2 regions of the Shewanella sp. Iso12 genome follow, and region 1 is predicted to be linked to the other one. Evidence: riboswitches for the same ligand, from Rfam matches in the RefSeq annotation. Region 1 holds a riboswitch; the other holds the start of a gene.
What was found. A riboswitch is a leader RNA that binds a small molecule or an ion and turns the genes downstream of it on or off. The one in region 1 is predicted to bind cobalamin.
Positions count from the first base shown of each region.

Region 1 (12,236 bases):
GATATGCTGGCGTTTTATGCCAGTGACACTGGGCGCTCCATGGTCGCCAAGATGCCGGCCGTGATGCAGGAGTCCATGATGGTGACTCAATCACTGAGCCAGGGGCTGCTGCCTAAGATGGAGCAGCTGCAGCAGGAGTTTGCCACCAAGCTTCAGGCCCACAGAGAGGCCAATCCAGGCGAATAATTTGAGTAGCAGTCAACATAAAAAACGGGAGTCTATGACTCCCGTTTTTGTGGCGGGTAACGGCGTGATTACAGCTCGCGGCGGTAGGGAATACCGCGCTGGGCGCCATGACGGGTCACGGCTATGGAAGCGGCCTTATTGGCAAAATCCACAGCTTGTTCCATGGCCAGTCCCTCACTTAAGGCAACCATCAGGGCACCGTTGAAGGTATCTCCTGCGGCCACAGTATCAAGTACCTTGACCGGGTAGCTAGGCACCAGGCCCTCAAACTCGGGATGACGCACATAGGCGCCGCGGCTGCCGAGGGTGATCACCACGGCGCCAACCCCTTTGGCTTGCAGAGCGGCTGCGGCTTTGGCTGCGCCGGCTTCATCTTCCACCTTGATACCGGTAAGGGCTTCTGCCTCAGTTTCGTTGGGAGTGATGATATCCACCAAGGCCAGCACATCGTCAGCCAGCGTGCTGGCGGGGGCCGGGTTGAGAATAGTCACTGTGTCTTGTTGCTTGGCCAGTTGCAGCGCGGCTTTGACCGATTCCAACGGCGTTTCCAGCTGTGCCAGCAGGTAACTGGCGCCTTCGAATAGCTCTTGATGACATTGGACATCGGCTGGCTCCAGGCTGGCGTTGGCGCCGGCGGCCACCCCAATACAGTTTTCACCGCCATCGCCGATGAAAATCATTGCGCTGCCGGTTGCCATTTCCGGCACTTTCTTCAAGCCCTGAGGATGAATGCCATCGTCCAACCAACTCTTGATCATGGTATCGGCAATGGCGTCGTCCCCAAGATGGCAGATAAAGTCCACTCGGGTGCCAGGTTGCACCAGTCTGGCTACAGCAACTGCCTGATTGGCGCCTTTGCCACCATGTTCCAAACGGTAGCTGCGGCTCATCAATGTTTGCCCTGGCTCGGGCAAGTGACTGAATTCCATCACATGATCGGCATTGGCACTGCCGATTATCACTAGTCTACTCATGTATTAATCCTGATAGGCGTAGAGGCTTTCAACCAGCAGATCCACAAAGCCTTCACGATCCAGATGCATCAGCACCTTGGCGTTGGCGGGCTTGCCGGTTAAGTGATAGCGGTCGACAACCGTCATCCCTACAGTCAGCTCGCTCTGGGTTTCGATGGCCACATGGCAGTCCAAGCCGATGAACAGCTCAGGCTTGAGCAGCCAGGCTATGGTGCAGGGGTCATGCAGCGGCGCGCCATCAAAGCCCCACTTGGGATCCTTGTGGTAGATAACAAAGAACTCCAGCAGATCGGCAACACACTTGGCAACCTTGTTGGGAATCGCGCGGAAACGGGCTACATCCTCTTCCATGATCTGCGCCTCATGGGTCACGTCCAGACCGGCCATGACGATGGGGATCCCTGACTTGAACACCATGTCGGCCGCTTCAGGATCAACAAAAATGTTGAATTCGGCGGCAGGGGTCCAGTTACCGACACCGGCGGCACCACCCATCAGCACTATCTGCTCGATACGGGACTTGAGTTCGGGATAGGCGCTCAGGAAAATAGCGATATTGGTCAAGGGGCCCGTGGGCACCAGAGTCACCGGCTGGCTGCTTTGGCGGATTTTCTCTGCCATCAGTTCCCAGGCCATCATCGGCTGAGGTTCAAAGGCGGGATCCGGCAGTTCTGGGCCATCGAGCCCGGATTCACCGTGAACACTGTCGGCAATGATCAGCTCTCTTGCCAATGGCTTGGGGGCGCCGCTGGCCACAGGAATATCGGTTCTGCCCAGCAGAGTAAGCACTCGCATGGCGTTGTTGAGTGTTTTTTCCTGGGTTTGGTTACCGGCGCTGGTGGTCACGGCCAGCAGATCCAGCTCAGGGTTGGCCAGGGCCAGGATCAAGGCGATGGCATCATCATGGCCGGGATCGCAGTCGAGAATGATAGGGCGTTTCATGCTGTTACTCCTTTAGCAATTTGCCCGAGCATAGCATGACTCTTTGGCGCGCGCAGAACCGGATGGCAAACTGTGAAGTGTTCCTCAACTGATTGCTGAAATCTGCTACAATCCGCGGCCTTAAAGGATTGAATCAAAGGGGACCCGGTGGGAAAGATACGGGCAATCTGGGAAGATCTGATAATTATCGGCCTTTTTGCGCTTGCCGGCGGGCTGTTCTCGGCTCTAGGGCTCTATTTTGTCAAAGAGAGTGTCCAATCCTGGTATGAAGTGAATATCCTGCTCGAACGAGGCGTCGAGACCCAAGGTTATATTGCCCGGCGTGAGCAACACTACGTGTCCCCTGGGCGCTGGGGTTTTGGCCGTTATGAGTGGGATTGCCAGGTGCATTATCAGTTGCCAAACGGCAGCGAGTATCAGATCTGGGATCCCCCAGGCCTGCTTTGCGATTCGAGAAGCGTCGGTGAAGCCGTGATTCTTTGGTATTTGCCTGAGGAGCCCGGCATAGTGCGCACCGATATCCAGTACTATCGAGAACAGCAAAATACCTGGCTCGAGCTGTGGGGGATTCTAATCGCGCTATTGCCGCTGGCCATTGGCGGAAAGTTTGTGGGTAAAACGGTCCAGTGTTTGCGCTTTCTTCGGGCTCGGGAGCGGTTGTCGCCAATAGTTGAGCAGTTACTGGAGGCCGATAACCCCGCCGAGTTACTGGCATTGCTTGAAGCCAACCGGGCCAGCCCGGCCAGTAGCTATTTGGGGCAGCATGCTCTTGGCTATATTGCCGCCAGGCCTGAATGGCAGACGCGTTTTCTTGCCTGGTTTGTCCCCGTGTGCCTCAAGTGGGAGCCGCCAAGTAAAGGTGAGGGCGTCTCTGGCCTCGAACTTTCACTGCAATTGGCGCTCGGCCGCCGCTACCCTGAGTTTACCCTGGCACTGCTCGATGGCATTCGCAGCCTGTTTGCTGAGCATGAGCTGGCGAAGATGGTCTTCTCCCAGCACCTGGCCGAGCTGCAACGCAAACCCTGGAGTGCTGAAATTCAAAAGCAATTCAACGCCTTGTTGCTGGAGCGGCAAATGCCTTTGAGCAACAAAGGATTTGCCCACACCGAATTGAGCCGCTTGGTTTGCCTGGAATGGCTTTTTAACAACCTGGAATCGCTGCCCGATGTTTGGTTCAGCGCCGCTGCAGCCTTGCTCAAGGCGCTCGCAGCGCAGCCGCCACTGAATCCTTTGAGCCGTAAACAGCGTAAAAAACAAGCGCTGCATTGGCGCTATATTCTTGGCAACCTGGCATCCAAGTTTAACTCAGGGGCAATAGGTCGAAAGCGTCAGACACAGCTGGCACAGATTGAAACCGATATCCAGGTGCTGGCCGCCAGCCGTGGTTTTACGCTGAGCAGATAAGATGAAAAAGCGCCGGCTGGCTGTTCATGGCTATTTATGGCTATGAATATGGCGATATTTGTAAACCAATGACGACTGACTGGGTGAGATATCTCTGATTTTGTGGCGGATGGAAGGTAAATCTCTTTTCTGTCACTTTGCAGTTCATTCAGGTATGTTAAAATTGTTTGCTGTTTCAGGGAGTAAGAAACTCTGATGAAACTTTGGTCGCCTTAAGCCATTCAATAATTGGTGCGGCGTTATCGGATCTTGGATCTGTTATTGGGAGAAAACATGGAACATTTCATCGGAGCCATCAAAAAATACGCCGACTTTACCGGTCGGGCCCGTCGGACAGAATACTGGATGTTCACTCTGTTCTATATCATTTTCAGCCTGGTTGTCAGTGCTATTGACTATGCGCTGGGTACCACAGTGCTGGGGCTGATTTATTCTTTGGGCCTGTTGTTGCCATCTATTGCGGTTGCCGCGCGTCGTCTGCACGACACTGACCGCAGTGGTTGGTGGCAGTTGTTGGCATTTATCCCTATCATAGGTTGGATAGTGTTGCTGGTCTTCTACTGCCAGGACAGCGAAGTGGGTGACAACCGCTTTGGCAGTAACCCCAAAGAGCTGGGTTAAGATAATGGAAAGGGAGCCTCGGCTCCCTTTTTGTTTTCAGGGTAAATCTGCGGCGGTCAGTCGTCGTCAAAATTAGACATTCATCCATATAGACGTCTATAATGCCCGCTCTCGGTCAGGCCGGGAATGACAGCACAGTATTTCAGTCAACCTCTCGTGGTGCCCCGGAATGAAAGACCGGGGATAATCGGGAAGCCGGTGAGAATCCGGCACTGCCCCCGCAACGGTAAATGGTGAGAGACAGGCGCGCCCAAGTGGCGTCATAAAAGCCGGGTCTTGCGCGGTCAACCGCATAGCCAAAGTCCGGAGACCGGCCCTGGAGGTATTTCGATGATTTCGGTGGGCAGATCTCGAAATGCGGCAGCCAAGGGGCTCTCCCTGCCGTGGCACTCTTGCCCCGTTTCCCTTTCAGGAGTCAAAGGAAAATGGGTTTCAAACTAAATCATCTCGCGCTGCTCTGCGGTGCATTTACCTCAGTTCCCGTCATGGCGAGTGCTACAACCCAGGCCGTGGATGAACAGCTGGTGGTCATTGGCCGTCAGGATGACACGCCGCTCAATATTGCCGCCAATGTGGTGGTCATAGATGCCGCCGATATTCAGCAAAGCGGTGCCAGTAATCTGAGCGAGTTGCTGCGTGGCCGCAGTGGCATTCAAATATCGGACAATAACTCAGGGCCTGTGCTGGCGATGCGCGGTTTCTCTTCCAGCCAGGCGGTGAATAACACCCTGATACTGATAGATGGTCGCCGACTCAACAATATCGATATTGCCGCCCCCAGCCTGAGTGCCATTGCGGTCAATCAGATTGAAAGGGTAGAGATCCTTTCCGGCAGCGCCGGGGTGCTCTATGGTGATCAGGCCGTCGGCGGAGTGATCAATATTATCACCAAGGCGCCCAGTGCCAGCGGTGGCAACCTGACCCTCTCAGGTGGCAGTTTTGACACCTACGAAGGCCGTGGGGATCTGTCCGGCGCCATCAATGACAACTGGCGCTACTATTTGGCAGCTGCTTACAACGAGAGCGACAACTACCGTAGAAACAATGCCAACGAAACCGGTTCTGTGCTGGGGCGTCTGCAATATGATTCAGAGTCGACCAACTTCTTTGTCGAAGGCAGTTACTACGATAACAAGCGCCAGACTCCAGGTTCACTGACCCAAGCTCAGTTTGAAGCCGACCCACGCCAGGCGACATCGACGCCGGGTGATTACAACCATGAGATGACTTCTGCCTGGCGTGCTCATCTCCAGCGCCAGGTGCACGCTAACTGGGCCCTGGCTGCGGACCTCAACTACAGCGATACTCTGGTGTCCAGTGTCAGCTATGGCAGCCCAGGTCGTAACGAGCGCTCGCTGTTGGAATTCAATCCCAAGGCGCTGGGGCGTTATCAGACCCGCAGTGGTGAGCTGAGCATAGTCATAGGCGCCGATATTCAACGGGGTGAAACCGAGTTCGATCTCAGTTATATGCAGCGCAGTAACACCCAAACCATGACCAGCACCTATCTGCAGGCCAATGTGCCGCTGACTAACAGCCTGAGCTATGTGGTGGGCGGGCGCTATGCCAAGGTCAAGGATGAACTCAAGGACGGTCAGATTTACCCCAATGGCATAGATTTGGATGAAGACGCTCACGCGCTCGAGTTTGGGCTCAACTATCGGCCGCTGGAAGGCCACAGATTCTATCTTCGCGGTGATGAGAGTTTCCGTTTCGCCAAGGTCGATGAGCAAGCTTATACGCCGCCAACAGTCGTCGGCCTCAAGCCGCAGACCGGCCGTTCCATTGAAGCCGGCTGGGATTGGACCTTGAGCAACCAGAGCCTGCGTCTGAACCTGTACCGACTGTCGCTGGAAGATGAAATTGTCTTTGACCCCAGCGCCGATATGCCTATCGGCGGTGCTTTCCCCGGCGCCAACGTCAACGCCGATGCTTCCCGCCGTTATGGCGCCAGCCTCGACTGGGACTGGCAGCTCAATGAAATGCTGCAGTTGGGACTTGAGTACAACTATATCGATGCCGAATTTACTGAAGGCGCCAACAAAGGCAAATCTCTCTCCTGGGTGGCCGAGCATTCCGGGCGTGTCTACACCAGTGTGGACTTTGGTCAGCACTGGCAGCTGTTTGTCGAGGGCCAGTATCTGGGTGACAGATATATGGAGGGTGACAATGGCAATCAGCACGATAAACTGGACAGCTATTGGCTGGGGAATATCGCCCTTAACTACAGCCGTGATGCCTGGCTTGCCAGCCTGAGGGTCGACAACCTGTTTGACAAGCAATACGCCAGCTCAGGTTATTTCAGTACCTGGGGCGATGGTTATTACTCGGGAAGCGGCCGTGCGCTGAGATTCAGCGTCAGCTATCGCTTCTGATAGCATAGAAAGCCGGGGTTTCCCGGCTTTTTTCTGCCCGTATTTCTATCTGTTTTAGTTGGAAAGTACTCACCGACAAGGAGGCAAGAGTCGAAATATGAAAGCTGATTTTAGATATGGTTTGAGAGGCGTGGCCATAGCCCTGTTGTCGCTGCTTTTGTTGGCTTGCTCCGAGCCCAAGCTGGCTTATATCGGCAGCAATGGCAAACTGCTGGCCTTCGGTGACAGCCTGACCCAAGGCGTTGGTGCCAAGGCCGGGCAGGATTATCCCAGCCGTCTGGCCGAGTTGTGCCGTTGTGAGGTGATCAACGCCGGAATTTCCGGTGAGCAATCTGCTGCCGGGCTTGAGCGTTTGCCGGCACTGCTGGATGAAACCAAGCCGGATCTGCTTATTTTGCTCGAAGGCGGTAACGATATTCTCCGCGGTCGTAGCCAGGCGCAATTGGCGCAAAACATTGAGGCCATGTTACTTGAGGCCAAAGCCCGGCAAATTCCGGTAGTGCTGCTGGCTGTGCCGCAAAAGAGCCTGCTGCTGTCCCCCCTGCCTTTGTATGCCGAACTGGCCGACAAGCACGGCGCCATCTTGCTGGAACAGACTCTGTCTGAGCTGCTGCGTTCAAACGAGCTCAAGTCCGATACTGTGCATCTCAATCAACAGGGGTATTCGCGTTTGGCACAAGTCATCTTCTCCAGGCTGCAGGAGGCGGGCGCTTTTTGATGCTACTTTTTGATTCTATTTGGCAAAAACCGGGCTAATTATCGATTCAACTTGACCCTGGTGGGCGTTTTATGGGTAAATTCTCTGCCATAATAAATGGCAATAGTGCCTCCATAATAAATAACAACAGGTTTAAAGAATCACATGACAGATCTTGAGCAGCAGGTTTTTACTCAAGTGCGTGCCATTATTGCCAACGAAGAGCAGGTGATAGGGCGCCGCGGCATCCTGATCCCGCTTAAGAAGGCCATTATTGCTGATGGCGATATTCGCAATGTGATCGATATTGTCGCGACCGATCCCGCTCTGGCAGCTCATCTGCTGTGGCGCAGCAATAATGCGCTCTCTCCTTCCGTTCAGCCAAACCGCAGCCTCAAGGATGCATTGGTGCGTCTGGGACAGGTCAATATCTACCGTTATGCCTTTAGCTTTTATCTCAAAGAGCGGCTCGATGAACTGCCGCAGCCATACCGTAAACTGGTACTTGGCTATTGGCGCCTGACTGAGTCTGTGGCGACCGAGTCGGTGGACAGCTTGCATCAGATGCAAGGGGTACAGATAGACGCGGATGAAGTGCAGACTCTGGCACTGTTCAGCGTCTTTGGTCAGATTATTGCCCTGACGGCGTTTGCCTATCTCAACGCCGAAGCCGAGCAGTGCTTCCCGCTGGGCATTATCAAGACCCTGATAGAGACCCAGCAGCAGACGCTGACGGTGGAAGCTTTTGAATCTCTGGGGTTGGATGATGAGCTGCAAAGCGAGTTTATGGTCGCCCATAACCTGAGACAGACCCGGGATCCCAATTCACCCGGACTGGTACTGAGAAGGGTATTGTCCCAGCGCGGTCTGTTGCTGAATCCTCTCTAGATGCTTTGTGACTGCCGCCGACTTTCAGGCGCGGTGGCAGCCGCTCAGTCAGTGTCTGTCTTGACGCTGTAATCCCTCTTTGGCAATCAATTCCAGCAGCCTTTGCAGCTGCACTCTATTGCTGCTGTCGCGGCGGTAGGCACCGAACAGCGGCCGTTTCAGGCCTTCCTGCCCCAGTTTCACCGAGGTCAGGCTCAAGCCCTGGGCTTCGGTCAGTGACCAGTTGGGCAAGGCCGCAACCCCTTCTTTACAGGCGATGCGTTGCAGCAACACATTGGTGAGATCACAGCGTTTTTGTGGGCCGGGCACCACTCCGGCCGGCTCGAGGAAGTGACGGAAAATATCCAGCCTTTCCAGCGGTACTGGATAACTGATAATAGGTTCCCTGGCCAGTTGTTGCGGCAAAATATAGCTGTTGCCTGCCAGAGGGTGATCTTTGGCCATCACCAGTCTCACTTCAAAATCAAACAGATGCTGATAGGCAAGGGCATGGCCGGGCACAGGATCTGAGGTCAGCACTATATCCAGCTCACCGGTTTCCAGCGCATTGAGAGAGTCGAACAGATGGCGGCTGGAGAGATCCAGATTGGCATCCGGATAAGACTGATGAAAGGCTTCCATTACAGGCATCAGCCAGCGAAAACAGCTGTGACACTCAATACCCACCTTCAAGGGACCGCTGCTTCCAGATAGACCGCGTTTGAGCACAAATTCGGTTTCCTGTACCCGGGGCAGTATCTCTTCTGCCAGGGTCAGCAGGCGACTGCCCTCAAGCGTGAAGGTCAGAGGTTTGCTTTTGCGAACAAATACCTGGGAGTTAATCCGGGTCTCCAACTCTTTAATCTGGTGCGACAGCGCCGATTGAGTGACAAAACGTTTCTTCGCCGCGCCGGCCAGACTGCCACTTTCTTTCAGTGCTATCAGAGTACGAAGGTGTCTCAGTTCTATCATTTCCTCTCCACATGAATGCCGCTCATGTTGCCCTTGAATTCAATTCGGTTGCCTGTGCTGAGACTAGCACAATAAACTTCTAGACGTCCAGACGCCCGGTTTGATTTGTTGTGTTTCGGCGTCGCCAGTCACTTGCTGCACAGTTTATAGAGGATGGTATACATTATGCAATTAAATAGTCTTGGCTTTCCCCGTATCGGACGTCGACGTGAACTCAAGTTTGCTTTGGAGAAATATTGGCGCGGTGAGTCCAGCGTGGCCGAATTAGAGAGTGTTGCCAGGGAGCTTAGGCGTACCCACTGGCAGTGGCAGGCCGATGCCGGGGTGGCGCAGCTGCCGGTCGGTGACTTTGCTTACTATGATCAGGTGCTGACCCTGAGTGCGACTCTGGGGGTAATCCCCGAGCGTCACCGTGACGGCGGCGCTGTCAATCTCGATACCCTGTTCCGGATTGCCCGTGGCCGAGCGCCCAGCGGCAAGCATGCGCCGGCGTCTGAAATGACCAAGTACTTCAACACCAACTACCATTATCTGGTGCCTGAGCTCAGCGAAGATCAACGCTTCGATATCGCCTGGGAACAGTTGTTTGAAGAGGTGACCGAGGCTCGGGCGCTGGGCCACACTGCCAAGCCGGTACTCTTGGGGCCGGTCACTTTCCTGTATCTGTCCAAGACAGTGGGCTCAGAGTTCGACCGTTTGACACTGCTGCCGGCGCTGCTGGAATGTTATCAAGCCATTCTGGCCCGATTTGCCGCCCAGGGTGTTGAATGGGTGCAATTGGATGAACCTGCGCTGGCACTTGAGCTGGATGACAACTGGCAACAGGCCTTCAATCAGGCCTACGGCGTACTCAAGTCGGCGCCGCTCAAGCTGTTGCTGGCAACCTATTACGGCACTGTAGCCCACCATCAAAGTCTGTTGTCGGCACTGCCGGTGGCGGGTATTCACCTGGATCTGGTCACCGCGCCCGAGCAGTTGCAGGCCTTTGTCGGTGCATTGGCGCCCGAACAGGTGTTGTCGGTTGGGGTGATCAACGGCCGTAACGTCTGGGCCGCCGATCTGGATCTTGTGGCCGAGCAGTTGGCGCCACTGGCGCGGGATCTGGGAGACAGGCTCTGGCTCGCCACTTCCTGCTCCCTGTTGCATACCCCGGTGGATCTCGAGGTGGAGACCGCGCTGGCGCCCGAGCTTAAAAGCCTGCTGGCTTTCGCCAGGCAAAAACTTACCGAGTTGCAGGAGCTCAAGGCGCTTTTGGAGGCGCCTGAGACTGAAAATGCCAAAGCCGTGGTCGCCCGTTGCCGGGATCGGCGCGCGGCCAGGGCGCAGGGGCGTAATCAACAGCTCAGTGCCAGAATCGATGCCCTGAGCGCAACCGATTACAACCGAAACCATGAGTTTGAGGTGCGCAGACAAGCCCAGCAGGCCAGGTTCAAGCTGCCTTTGTTGCCGACGACTACCATAGGTTCATTCCCGCAGACGGCAGCCATTCGTAATCTGCGTAGCCGCTGGCGCAAGGGTGAGTTGGACGATGCTGTGTACACAGAGCAACTGCAACAGGTGACCCGGGATACCATAGAACGTCAGCTCAAGCTGGGGATAGATGTGTTGGTACACGGTGAAGCCGAGCGCAACGACATGGTGGAATACTTTGGTGAACAGCTCGATGGCGTAGGTTTTACCAAACATGGCTGGGTGCAGAGCTATGGTTCCCGCTGCGTCAAGCCGCCGCTGATCTACGCCGATGTGACCCGTCCCAAGGCGATGACAGTCGACTGGGCCGAATATGCCCAGAGTCTCACCGACAGACCGGTGAAAGGCATGCTGACCGGGCCTGTGACCATATTGCATTGGTCCTTTGCCCGCGAGGATATCAGCCGCGAGCAGATAGCGACTCAGTTGGCCCTGGCGATACGCGATGAAGTGGTGGCATTGGAGCGGGCGGGCCTAGGCATTATTCAGATTGATGAGCCGGCTTTTCGGGAAGGCTTGCCGCTCAAATGCAGCGATTGGGCCCATTATCTCGATTGGGCGGTGGCCGCCTTCAAGCTCAGCGCCGCCGGTGTCAGAGACGAGACCCAAATTCATACCCATATGTGCTACAGCGAATTCAACGACACTATTGCCGCCATTGCTGCCATGGATGCCGATGTGATCACCATAGAAACATCGCGCTCGCGGATGGAGTTGTTGAATGCCTTTGAGGACTTTGATTATCCCAATGAAATCGGCCCCGGGGTTTATGATATTCACTCCCCCAATATTCCAACAGTGGAGGCCATGGTGAGCCTGATTGAAAAGGCGGCGCAGAAAATTCCTGTGCGCCAGCTCTGGGTCAACCCGGATTGCGGCTTGAAGACCCGTAACTGGGAGGAAGTCGAGCCGGCTTTGAAGAACATGGTCGATGCGACCAGGGAGTTGCGACGTCGACTCGGGTGATAAAATTCTGTGGTTAATAACAGTCAGGGGCGCACTGCGCCCCTGATGTTGATTGACTTTAACGCGGGAAAGATTCAGCCCATGCTCATGCCCAGCGCTATCAGGCCAACCGTACCCAGAATGATCAAGCCTGAAAAAGTGGTGCCCAAAATGGCGAAGATTTTCTGGCGGTCTTTTTGTACCAGGCCGCCAATGCCCAATCCCAAAGACACCAGGCAGACCAGCATCATAAAGATGATCATCAGGCCCACAAGAATGGCTTCCATCGAATTTTCATCCAGGCCGCCCGGTGTTGTCGCCTCCAGGGCTCCTGCAACAATAAAAGTGATAAACAGGGCTATCCCACTAAATATGCTGGTGGCAAACGAGGCGATCCCCAGACCTGAATGTTTTAATTGCATAGCAATCCCTTGATTTCTTCCTATGGTTATCCAACTGAGAAATATACAGAAACCAAGGGAAATATGCCATCGGCCATTTCTGTCTATACTCAGGTCACGAACCTGTGCTGGACACAGATAACTATCAGGAGAAGCCTTATGAGCCATGTGTACAAGATAATAGAACTGACAGGTTCATCCCCCATCAGCTCGGACGAAGCGGTCAAGAATGCCATCGCGGCGGCCAGTCAGTCGCTGCATAATTTGCGTTGGTTTGAAGTGATAGATACCCGCGGACATCTGGAGGCCGGTGTTATCGCTCATTGGCAGGTCACCATCAAGGTGGGTTTTACCCTGGATTAGGCTTGAATTCAGGCGTCCC
Region 1 covers NZ_JAAUHW010000014.1:85,116-97,351, reverse strand. The annotation lists gene HCX89_RS19390 (DUF2059 domain-containing protein) at 1-186, shown strand, start outside; gene rbsK (ribokinase) at 255-1,160, opposite strand; gene rihA (pyrimidine-specific ribonucleoside hydrolase RihA) at 1,164-2,102, opposite strand; gene HCX89_RS19375 (DUF3592 domain-containing protein) at 2,250-3,506, shown strand; gene HCX89_RS19370 (DUF805 domain-containing protein) at 3,780-4,127, shown strand; cobalamin riboswitch at 4,268-4,461, shown strand; gene HCX89_RS19365 (TonB-dependent receptor) at 4,553-6,502, shown strand; gene HCX89_RS19360 (GDSL-type esterase/lipase family protein) at 6,600-7,220, shown strand; gene HCX89_RS19355 (HDOD domain-containing protein) at 7,365-8,087, shown strand; gene HCX89_RS19350 (LysR family transcriptional regulator) at 8,136-9,038, opposite strand; gene metE (5-methyltetrahydropteroyltriglutamate--homocysteine S-methyltransferase) at 9,204-11,474, shown strand; gene HCX89_RS19340 (hypothetical protein) at 11,549-11,875, opposite strand; gene HCX89_RS19335 (dodecin) at 12,014-12,217, shown strand; gene queG (tRNA epoxyqueuosine(34) reductase QueG) at 12,226-12,236, opposite strand, start outside.

Region 2 (12,236 bases), on a different contig from region 1:
CCCAGTTCTTTCAGATTGAGTTGTTTCAGATTGAGCTCGTGCTGATTGAGCTGTTACCGCCTGCTCGGTAGCAGCCTGAGACTGAGCAGTTGTTTGCACCAGTGCATCTTCGGCGTCCAGATGCAGGGCATCGAGGTAGGGCAATACGCCCAATACCGGCTTGCCGGTGTGAGCCTCGAGCCAATCCAGCCCGGACTGCAGCAATGAGATATCACCGCGAAAACGATTGATCACAAAGCCCTTTACCCTAGCTTGCTCACTCTCGGACAGCAGGGCCAAGGTACCGACCAGGTGGGCAAATACCCCGCCCTTGTCGATATCGGCGATGAGGATCACCGGGCAGTCCACCGCTTCGGCAAAGCCCATATTGGCAATATCGCCCTGGCGCAAATTGATTTCGGCCGGGCTACCGGCGCCTTCTACCAACAGCCAGTCAAACTCCTGCTGCAACCTGTGCCAGGATGCCAACACCGCCTGCATGGCAGCGGCTTTATAGTCACGACTCTCGGGGCCGAAAAAGGCGGCGGCTTCCAGGCTGGTCAGCGCCTTGCCCTGAATAATCACCTGCGCCTTGGTATCTGAGCTGGGTTTAAGCAATACCGGGTTGAAGTCGATTCTCGGCTCAAGACCGGCGGCCACCGCCTGCAGCGCCTGGGCCCGGCCAATTTCACCGCCATCCCGGGTGACGGCGCTGTTGAGTGCCATATTTTGCGGCTTGAAGGGGGCCACTCGCTGACCATGACGATGAAACACCCGGCAGAGTCCGGCTACCAAGGTGCTCTTACCGGCATCCGAAGTGGTGCCCTGCACCATAAGGCTGCGGCCAGGCCGGGCCAGAGCCGAAAATTCAGCTTTAAGTTCTGCGCCATTATGGGGTACTGGGTTACTCATGCCTTGCCCCGCGGATCCGGGCTTGTACCCGAAGCACTCAAGCCTAGGGAGCCACTGCTATCAGAGCTCACAGGCTTTAACGCCAGCGGTAAACCGGCGACCACCAGAGTGACTCTATCGGCCTTGGCGGCCAGCGCCTGATTGAGCCAACCGGCCTCATCCACAAAACGCCGACTCAGCTCCCCAAGCGGCACTATGCCGGAGCCAACTTCGTTGCTCACCAACAGCAGATCGCCGTCAAATCCGGCTACCGCCTGCAGCAAGGCCGCGCGTTCGCTAGCCATATCGGCACCAAAGCAGAGCTGGTTACTGAGCCAAAGCGTCAGGCAGTCTACCAATACCGGCGCTCCAGAGCCTGAGCGCTGCCCAAGCGCCTTGGCCAAATCGAGCGGCACCTCGGCCAACTGCCATTCGAGGCTGCCACCTTGGCGCGCAGTTTGATGGTGGGCGATACGCCGAGCCATCTCCTCATCGGCGGACTCGGCTGTTGCCAGATACCAGGGGCGGACATTGGCCGGGCACAAGTCGGCCAGTTGCCGCTCGGCGTAACCACTCTTGCCGCTGCGGGCACCACCCAGAATAAGATGGATCATGCCGGGCTGCCCCCCAATGCCAGCAACAGCATATAAACCACCAGCTCACTCACCTGCTGCGCCGCTCCCAGGGTATCGCCGGTGTAACCGCCAATCTGGCGCCGGAACCAGAATACCAGGGCCCAACGCAGCAGCAACATGGTCGGCAATAGCCAGAACAGCAGCGTGGTGGACAGCAGTGCCGTCAGCACAATTCCAGTCAGCAGCAAAATACCCAACTCATTGAGCCCCTGCTGCTGCGCCAAAGGTTTGCTCTTGCCCTCGTCGCGAACATAGGTTTCGCTGAAGATAATGCTGGCCGCCGTCACCCGGCTGACACAGTGCGCCAATACCAGGGCCAGCGCCGCCTGGTTGATGTCGTAAAGTGCTAACTCCAGCAGTAACTGGTACTTGAGCAACAACACCAACACCAATGCCAAGGCGCCATAGCTGCCAAGGCGGCTGTCTTTCATGATTTTCAGTTTGTCTTCAACCCGCCAACCGCCGCCGAAACCATCGGCGGTATCGGCCAGGCCATCTTCATGAAAACCGCCGGTAACCAGCACACTGCTAATCATCGCCAGCACTATGGCGATGGAGCTTGGCAATATGCCGGCGGCCAGCAACAACACCAAGGCGGAGATCAAGCCCACCACCACGCCCACCAGGCCAAAGTAGCGGCTGGCCTTGTTGAGGCTGTCGCTGTCCACCGTCAGGGCGCTGGGCACAGGAATACGGGTGAAAAAACCTATTGCGATCAAAAACAGCCGCAGCTGCCCGAGCCAGAATCCCATCAGAACACCTCTTGGGTAGCCGGCTCTACCACCTTGTCGACCCCGGCTTCACCAAAGCTGGCCATCTGGTTGTAGAAGTTGGCCGCCGCCTGCACCAAAGGCAGCGCCAGCGCCGCGCCCGAGCCTTCGCCCAACCTGAGCCCAAGCCGCAGCAAAGGCTTGGCGGACATGGCCTCGAGCAGCAACTTGTGGCCGCGCTCTTCAGACTCATGGGCAAAAATAAGATAATCCCTCACCCCCGGCGCCAAACGCACAGCCGCCAGCGCCGCTGTCGACGCGATAAAACCGTCCACCAGCACGGGCACGCCAAATTCGGCCGCCGCCAACATGGCTCCTGTCATCTGCACTATTTCAAAGCCACCCAGGCAGGCGAGGATACTGAGCGGCTCGGTCAGCTCGCAGTGGTGCAGCAGCAGTGCCTGCTCTATCAGCAGGCATTTGCGCTTAAGCGTCGCGGCATCTATACCGGTGCCGCGGCCGACACATTCACTCACAGGAAGGCCGGTCAGGGCGGCCATCACGGCGGCGGCAGAAGAGGTGTTGCCTATTCCCATCTCCCCCAGCGCCAGCAGGTTGCTGCCGGCATCGATATGGCGTTTTACCAAGGTGCGCGCCATGGCAAACCCTTGATGCACAGCGCCCAGAGTCATGGCGGCGCGTTTGTGGATAGGCCCGGTACCGGCGCCCAGACGCTGCTCTGTAACCTCGGGGATCCCCAAGGGGCTGAGAATGCCGCAGTCAATCACCTCCAGCTCGAAGCCGGTCTGGCGACAAAACACATTGATGGCGGCGCCGCCGGCAACAAAGTTGAGCACCATTTGGGTGGTCACCTCGCTGGGGGCAATCGACACCCCGGCCGCGGCAATACCATGGTCGGCGGCAAACACCAGCATCACGGGACGGCGGATGACCAACTCATCAGTAGCGGAACCGAGCTGAATGCGCCCCAATTGCAGCGCCAAAGCCTCCAACTCACCCAAAGCGCCCAGGGGTTTGGTCTTGTTGTCTATGCGGGCCTGAATCGCGTCATCCAGCGCGTGATTGATTGCTGCTACCTGGTACATCCTTCCCTCTCTTATCGTTATTGGCCGCGTTTACGCAGCACCATCAGGAAAAACAGACTGCCGATGGCCGAGGTGATCACCCCCACCGGCAGCTCTTGGGTGGGCAGTATGCTGCGAGCCAGCACATCGACCCAAACCATAAACAGGCCGCCCGCCAGTGCCGTCAGCACCATGGGGTGCTGCCCCGGCAGCAACAACCTAACAATATGAGGCACCATCAGCCCCACAAAACCAATCCCGCCGCAGTGGGCCACCAGAGTGGCGGTAATAATCGAGCATAACAGCAGCATGGAAACCCTGAGCCTTTGCACCCTTATTCCCAGAGTGTGGGCGGTTTCATCACCGGCAAGCATCGCCAGTACCTGGCGCTTGAAGGCCAGGATCACCAGCAAGGCCGCCAGCACCACCAGAGTGGGCAGTCCAAGCCCATCCCAACTGGCGCGGGCAAAACTGCCCAGGCTCCAAAACAGCAAGGAGGTGGTAGCCTGCGGGGTGGAAAAATACAAGATCAGGCTGGTGAGGGCACTGAACATAAAGGAGATGGCGACCCCGGAGAGCAACATTCGCTCTATCTGGTTGCCGATATTCCTGCCCGCGAGCAGCAGTACCATAAGCACAGCCAAACTGGCACCGATAAAGGCTCCCAGCGGCAGCGATACCCCGGAGATGGCCGAACTCAGCCCAAGGCCGGTCGCCAGGGCGACCGAGACCACGGCGCCGAAGCTGGCGCCCGAGCTGATACCGAACAGGTAAGGATCAGCCAGCGGGTTGCGGGTCACCGCCTGCAATACATAACCCGACAATGCCAGACCGCTGCCGGCGATAAAGGCCAGCAAGATACGCGGCAGGCGCAGATCCCAGACAATACGCTCGCTGATGGCGGACGGCTCCCCCACGCCCAGCAGGTGTTTGCCAATCACTCTTGCCACATCGAAGAGACTGATATCGGCGGCGCCAAAACCGGCGGCGGCCAAGGGTGTCAACGCAGTGCCGAGCAGCAACAGCAGCCAGCACCAGTAAAGTCTGGGCAAGGGTTTGAGAAACCAGCCAATAAGCGAGCGCCCCGGTGCGACCATGGAAGTATTCATGCGCCACCTCCCACCGAGCCTGGGCGCCGGTCAGTTTCCTTGTGGGCAACACAGGTTTCGGCCGAGGCAGGCCCTGCCATAGGCTCGACTATCGCAGCGCCGTGAACCTTGCCACTAGCGAGAGCCGCCGAGCTTACAGCCTTGCCGTGACCAGGCTCTGGCGACTGATAGCCATAAAAGTAGTGGATCAGCGGCCTTCCCAACTGCGGATGCGTCCCCACCTGGCAGCAGACACCGAAGACACCGGCAATTCTGTCTTCGGTCAATACGCTCTGGGGCGAGCCGTGGGCAATACGGCGGCCGTTATCCAACAGCAAGAGTTCGTCACACAGGGCCGAGGCCAGATTGAGATCGTGAATCGAGGCGATCACCGTGACCCCCAGGCTGCGCACCAGCTCGAGGATCTGGATCTGATAGCGGATATCCAGATGATTGGTGGGCTCGTCCAGGATCAAAAGCTTGGGGCGCTGCACTATGGCGCGGGCAATCAAGGCCCTTTGCTTCTCACCGCCGGAAAGCTGCGCGAAAGGCTCTGCGGCCTTGTGCTGCAACCCGACCTGCGCCAATGCCGCCTGCACCTGGGCCTTGTCGGCCGCCGATGGCATATCAAACAACCCCTTGTGGGGAGTCAGTCCCATGGCCACTAATTGAGTCAGATCCAGTGCCAGTTGGGCCGGGGTATCCTGCAGCACCACGGCCACCTCTTTGGCGAAAGCTTTGGCTGACAAACTATTGATATCCTGCCCAAACAGCTGGATCTGACCGCTGTCCGGGCGGATATAACGATAGAGGCAGCGCAGCAGGCTCGACTTACCGGCACCATTGGGGCCTATGAGCCCGAGCATCTTGCCACTTGGCAGCTCAAAACCCACATCGGCCAATACGATGTGACCACCGGGAAGCCAGCTAAGCTGTTGCACCTTGAGTGCCAGGCTCATAACCGCCTCCCGACATTGAGCCTGTGACCAGCAGAAGGCTCAGGCTGCAGTGGAAGAATCATCTATTCGCTCCCCCGGTTTACCCGCCCGGGTTTCTGGTTTGGTTTATCAGCCTGGGCAGGTCTCCTGACTCGTCGCCAACGGCGACTCACAGTTGCGGGCACAGTCCGGGCTTTCCCGGTTCCCTGGGTTGGTTCACCTGCAAAGGTGCCAACACCCTGGCTGCTGCCGCACTTGGCGGCTATTTGGGGTTATTATCCCGGTTTTATCGTCCGGCACAATTGCCTGGCGCAATAGCGCAGCACTATTGCGGCCAGTGGAGCTTGCTGAAACACTGCCATTCCTGGTCACTTTCACCGCTGGCATCACGGCTGGCATAGAGGGTTATTCTGACCCAGGCCGCATAAGGTAGTTCCAAGGCGTTGAACACTGCCGCAGGCGGCATTTGCCCTGGCAGCAAAATCTCGGCCAGCAGCAACCGGATAACTCCGCTGTGAGTCAGGATCAGCGCTGCATCGGCACTTGCTGAGGAACCAGAGCCTTTTGAACCAGAGCCTTTTGAACCAGAGCCTTCGGAAGAATTAGCCTCTCTAGCAAGCCAGCGCTGCACCATAGTCTGCCAGCCATCCAACACCCGGCTACGAAAGGCTGGCAGCGATTCCCCGCCCGGCGGAGTATTGGCCACAGGGTCACGCCAGAAGGCTTCGGCCGCCTCGCTATGCTGCTGATAGACACTCGCCACCTTCATGCCGTCCCAGTCACCGAAGTCCAGCTCCCAGAGCCAGTCATGCTGCTGCAGTGGCGCCGGGAAATAGTCAGGCATATCGGCCTTGAGCTCGGCGGCAAAGGCCTGGCAACGCTGGGCCGGAGAACTCAGCAGCACCAAGCTTTGGGGCGCACTCGGCAACTGCTCCAGCTCACTACTGATAGCCCGCCAGCTACGCCACATCTGCGCTTTGCCCTCATCGCTCAGGGCCACATCACTGCGGCCGCGGATAATCTCACCGCCTTCACATTCGCCGTGCCGCAGCAGATAGATATTCAGTTGCCTATGTTCAGCCACACACTTCTCCCGTCAGAGTCCGGTGGTTACCGGGCCAATTTAACCTTGCCGCAGGCCGCCGGAATCCGTATATTATGGACGTCTATACGTATAAATGTCCAAAATAACTTTCCGCGCCCACACACGCCTTTGGCTATCATGCCAGATAGTGTCCCGGGCGTCAGGTCGGCAGAGATGATGTCGCGGATGCCAAGCGCCGCGAATGTAAAACAGCAATAAGACAGGTATGAAAGGTAACCCTATGGCGACTTCCCAGCACTCCCAAAGCCAGACAGAGCTCAAGCTCAAACAGACCCTCGAAGAGCGGATCCTGATTTTAGATGGCGCCATGGGCACCATGATCCAGGACTACAAGCTGGAAGAAGCCGATTACCGCGGCGAGCGCTTCAAAGATTGGCATTGCGATGTCAAAGGCAACAATGATCTGCTGGTACTGACCCAGAGCGAGATCATCAAGACCATTCACAGGGAATACCTGCTGGCCGGTGCCGACATCATAGAAACCAACACCTTCAACGCCACCACCATTGCCATGGCCGACTACGAGATGCAGAGCCTGGCGGCGGAGATCAATTACCAAGGCGCCAGAATCGCCCGCGAAGTGGCCGATGAGGTGGCCGCCGCCAGCGGTATTCCCCGCTATGTGGCCGGGGTGCTCGGCCCCACCAACCGCACCTGCTCCATCAGCCCGGATGTGAATGACCCCGGCTTTCGCAACATACATTTCGACGATCTTGTATTGGCCTACAGCGAATCTACCGAGGCGCTGATCGCCGGTGGCGCCGACATCATCCTGGTGGAAACCATCTTCGATACTCTAAATGCCAAGGCGGCGTTGTTTGCCATCGAAAATGTGTTCGAGAAACTGGACCAAAGGTTGCCGGTGATGATTTCCGGCACCATTACCGATGCCTCGGGCCGCACCCTGACAGGGCAAACCACAGAGGCCTTTTACCATTCTCTCAGACATATCAAGCCGCTGAGCATAGGCCTCAACTGCGCCTTGGGCCCGAAAGAACTGCGGCCCTATGTCGAGGAGCTTTCCCGTATCAGCGAGTGCTTTGTCTCGGCGCACCCCAATGCCGGTCTGCCCAATGAATTCGGCGGCTATGACGAGACTCCGGCGGAGATGGCAAGCGTGATAGGCCCCTGGGCCGAAGAGGGGCTGCTCAATATTGTCGGCGGCTGCTGTGGCACCACGCCTGCGCATATCAAGGCGATTTCTGAAGCCGTTAGCCTTCACGCACCAAGGCCGCTGCCTGAGCTGCCGGTGGCATGTCGCCTCTCCGGACTGGAACCCCTGACCATAGATGCAAGCAGCCTGTTTGTGAATGTGGGCGAGCGCACCAATGTCACCGGCTCGGCCCGGTTTCTCAAGTTAATCAAAGAAGGCCAGTACGAAACCGCGCTGGAGGTGGCCCGTGACCAGGTAGAAAACTGCGCCCAGATCATAGATATCAACATGGATGAGGGCATGCTCGACGGGGTCGAGATGATGCAGAAATTCCTCAACCTTATCGCCTCAGAGCCGGATATCAGCAAGGTGCCTGTGATGATCGACTCCTCCAAGTGGGAGGTGATTGAGGCCGGGCTCAAATGCATTCAGGGCAAGGGAATAGTCAACTCCATCTCCCTCAAAGAGGGCGAGGCCAAGTTTATTGAACAGGCCAAACTGGTGAAGCGCTACGGCGCCGCCGCCATCATCATGGCCTTCGATGAACAGGGCCAAGCCGACACACGGGAGCGCAAAACCGAAATCTGTACCCGCGCCTACCGGGTGCTGGTGGATAAGGTGGGCTTCCCGCCGGAAGATATTATCTTCGACCCCAATATCTTCGCCATCGCCACCGGCATAGAGGAGCACGATAACTATGCGGTGGACTTTATCGGCGCCATTGAAGATATCAAGGCCAACCTGCCCCATGCGATGATTTCCGGCGGGGTGTCCAACGTTTCTTTCTCTTTCCGCGGCAACAACCCGGTGCGGGAAGCCATTCATGCCGTGTTCCTCTATCACGCCATCAAGGCGGGTATGGATATGGGCATAGTCAACGCCGGTCAGTTGGCCATCTATGACGATATCGACCCTGAGCTGAAGCAGAAGGTAGAGGCCGTGGTGCTCAACCTGCCCTGCCCGGTTGCCGACTCCAGTAACACAGAGCAGCTGCTCGAGGTCGCCGAGAAGTATCGCGGTGGCCCGGGCGGCGCAGGCAAGAAAGAAGATCTCGAATGGCGCAAGTTGCCGGTCAACAAGCGCCTGGAACACGCGCTGGTGAAAGGGATCACCGAATACATAGACGCCGACACAGAAGAAGCGCGCCTGCAGGCCAAGCGGCCGCTGGATGTGATTGAAGGCCCGCTGATGGACGGCATGAACGTGGTGGGCGATCTCTTTGGCGCCGGTAAGATGTTTCTGCCGCAAGTGGTCAAGTCCGCGCGGGTGATGAAAAAGGCGGTCGCCTATCTCAACCCCTATATCGAAGCCGAAAAAGTCGAAGGCCAGAGCAACGGCAAGGTGCTGATGGTTACGGTCAAGGGCGATGTTCACGACATAGGCAAGAACATAGTCGGGGTGGTGCTGGCCTGTAACGGCTATGAAGTGATAGATCTCGGTGTCATGGTGCCGGTGGAGAAAATCATCGAAGTCGCCAAAGCCGAGAAGGTCGACATCATAGGCATGTCCGGGCTCATTACCCCGAGCCTGGATGAGATGGTGCACAACGTTAAAACCTTCGAGCGCGAAGGTCTGACCCTGCCGGCGATTATCGGTGGTGCCACCTGCTCCAAGATCCATACCGCAGTGAAGATAGCGCCTCATTATCCCCATGGCGCCATCTATATTGCCGATGCCTCGCGCGCCGTGCCCATGGTCAGCAAGCTCATCAACAATGAAACCCGCCAGGCCACCATAGACGAAACCTATCGCGAATATGAAATGATGCGCCAAAAGCGTCTGTCGCAGACCAAGCGCAAGCAGATAGTGCCCTTGCAGGTAGCACGGGATAACCGCTGCAGCCACGACTGGGCCAACTATCAAGCGGTGAAGCCCAACACCCCGGGGATCCAGGTGTTTGACGACTATCCGCTGGAGGACTTACTCGATCGCATCGACTGGACGCCGTTTTTCCGCGCCTGGGAGTTGCACGGTCATTTCCCGCAAATACTGGATGATGAAGTCGTTGGTACTGAGGCCCGTAAAGTCTATGCCGACGGCAAGGCGATGCTGGAGCAAATCATCCAAGAGAAGTGGCTCACCGCCAAGGGCGTTATCGGCCTCTTTCCCGCCAACAGCGTCAACTTCGATGATATCGAGATCTACACAGATGACTCTCGCAGCCAAGTGTTGCTGACCACCCATCATCTACGGATGCAGCTGGAGCGAGTGGGCAACCACAACTTCTGTCTCTCTGACTTTGTTGCTCCCAAAGAGAGCGGCGTGGCCGACTATATGGGGGGATTTGCGGTCACCACCGGCCATGGCATCGATGCCCATATTGCCCGTTTCGAGGCGGCCCACGATGACTACAGCGCCATCATGCTCAAGTGTCTGGCCGACCGCCTGGCCGAAGCCTTCGCCGAGCGGATGCACGAGCGGGTGCGGAAGGAGTTCTGGGGTTATGCCAGCGAAGAAAACCTGGATAACGAGGCGCTTATTCGTGAAAAGTACAAGGGCATACGCCCGGCTCCAGGCTACCCTGCCTGCCCGGACCACACGGAAAAAGGTCTGCTTTGGCAGCTTCTTAAGCCAGATGAGTGTATCGACCTCAAGATTACCGAGAGCTTTGCCATGTACCCCACGGCGGCGGTCAGCGGCTGGTACTTTGCGCACCCGCAATCACGCTATTTTGGGGTAAGCAACATAGGCCGAGATCAGGTGGAAGACTACGCCCGCCGCAAAGGGATGACAGTCGCCGAAGCCGAAAAATGGCTGGCCCCCGTATTGGATTATGATCCTGAGTAAAAGAGGCTCTTAAGCGAACAACTGAGCTGTTCAGGGGCTCTCGCCTATTCGGGTGAGGATCCCTGAATTCAAGACCGTTCCACATTTTTGATAACAGCCATACTCATCAAACACTTACTGTATCTCTCCTTCGCCCGTAAGCTGGTGCTTTTTGCAAGAACCTGAAACTGGGATTACTTTTAATGAGGTTGTCTCCATCACTTCATTGAAAAGGAATTCACTATGCGAACAGTGCATTTGGCCGCGGCCTTGCTTTGCCTATCTGGATGTACCAGTACACTCACCACAACGGTCATTAAAAGTAATGACGATCCCGGTGCAACATCGGCCAAGCAAGGTTTGGTTTACCATTTGCCGGCTTCATCGCAAACAGTAACGCTGACTCATAAATTGGTCTTTTGTCGTGTGGTCAATGATACCCTGGAGTTTGATTTCAACACTACCGCAACAGTCAAACAAACAGGGCATCCTGATCTAACCAAAGTATTCGTGATTAACCCTTCAGAGTTACATGCTTTCTCCAAAGCCTGGGGCATGAACGTGGTGATGCATCCTAATGGTTTGCTTAAATCCTTTTCCACCCATGCTGACGACAAATCCATAGAGTTGGGCATGGCGGCGATAAAAACCGTAGCCAACATTGCCGCCATTTCACAGGGAATTCCTATATCGATTGGTTCAGCTTCTCTCCCTCCAAGCGATAAAAACAATCAGGGGCAAGGCGTTACGCCTCCCAAAGCAGCTTGTATTCCAAAACTTTTGCATCAACCCTTGGTATCCGTGGTTATCGATAACCTGAAAGCTACAGTGACAAATAAACAAGGAGAGCTGAAGAAAAAACAGAAGCTCCTGGCCGCAAAAAAAGGGAATACCTCTGCAGAAGAAGCTGCGGTACTCAGCGCACAGAAAGCCGTATCCATGGCGACTCTTGAACTCGATACATTCCAGAAAGAAATCTCAGTGCAACGCGAATACACCATAGATACAGTATCAATCCCCCAAAATCAGCCTTATCTATTGCCTCTTGTTAGTGATGATTTCTTGCCTTGGGTAATATCCCGGGATACCGAGTTAAGAAATGACGTGGCGATAACTATGGCCAATAGATACCTATTTGGACTATCACTTGAAAAACTGGCTGATGTCGGATTAGCGAAAGAGAGCACCTTAAAAGCGGAAGAGGATTATCCGGGGTTGTATTACACAACGTTCGGAACCCGCAAACTACTATTAGTGCGACAAGACACTGCTAAGAAACAAAATAACCTGACGATGGTATTCAGCGGTTTTATTAATGCGCCTGAATTCGGCCACGTAGGCATTTTGCCCTACCAAAACCATATTGGAGAAAGTAACTCTTTTACGGCCGTATTCGACGCCAATGGTGCACTGACTTCAGTCGATTACGGAACTGAACGCCCTGCCTCAGAAAAAGTGGAGTCTGCCCTCTACGAGGTCACTGATTTTTATAGCGATTACGCCAATAATCGACAAACTATCCGCGATGCAGACAAGCTGGAGAGCCAGACATTGACCATCCACGCATTATCGATAGCCAATAGCACTTATCCGAACCTGACCGTTGATCAGTTAACCGCACGTGCCAGCATAGTCCAATCACTGCTCATCAAGCTTGGTGACACGGAGCAGAGTCGGGCGGCAATAACCTCTCTGTCGATGAACATAGACAATGACAATCTGATTCGATTAGCTGAGGCGTTATAAGCTGCCAAAGGTACTCGTCGGCTATCGAGTGGAACTGCTTAATATTTGCAATATAGGCAATTGGTTAGCCACCAATTGCCACTATGACTAGGGCTGATGTAATCGATATCCTGCTTCATTTTCTTTCACTAGTAAGGAAA
Region 2 covers NZ_JAAUHW010000005.1:143,052-155,287, reverse strand. The annotation lists gene HCX89_RS11455 (cobyric acid synthase) at 1-813, opposite strand, end outside; gene cobU (bifunctional adenosylcobinamide kinase/adenosylcobinamide-phosphate guanylyltransferase) at 888-1,484, opposite strand; gene HCX89_RS11445 (adenosylcobinamide-GDP ribazoletransferase) at 1,481-2,257, opposite strand; gene cobT (nicotinate-nucleotide--dimethylbenzimidazole phosphoribosyltransferase) at 2,257-3,321, opposite strand; gene HCX89_RS11435 (iron ABC transporter permease) at 3,339-4,409, opposite strand; gene HCX89_RS11430 (ABC transporter ATP-binding protein) at 4,406-5,347, opposite strand; cobalamin riboswitch at 5,446-5,583, opposite strand; gene HCX89_RS11425 (histidine phosphatase family protein) at 5,652-6,410, opposite strand; gene metH (methionine synthase) at 6,652-10,371, shown strand; gene HCX89_RS11415 (hypothetical protein) at 10,594-12,096, shown strand.
Region 2: linked by a shared signal. The riboswitch ahead of HCX89_RS11430 (ABC transporter ATP-binding protein) and the one ahead of HCX89_RS19365 (TonB-dependent receptor) in region 1 are both predicted to bind cobalamin.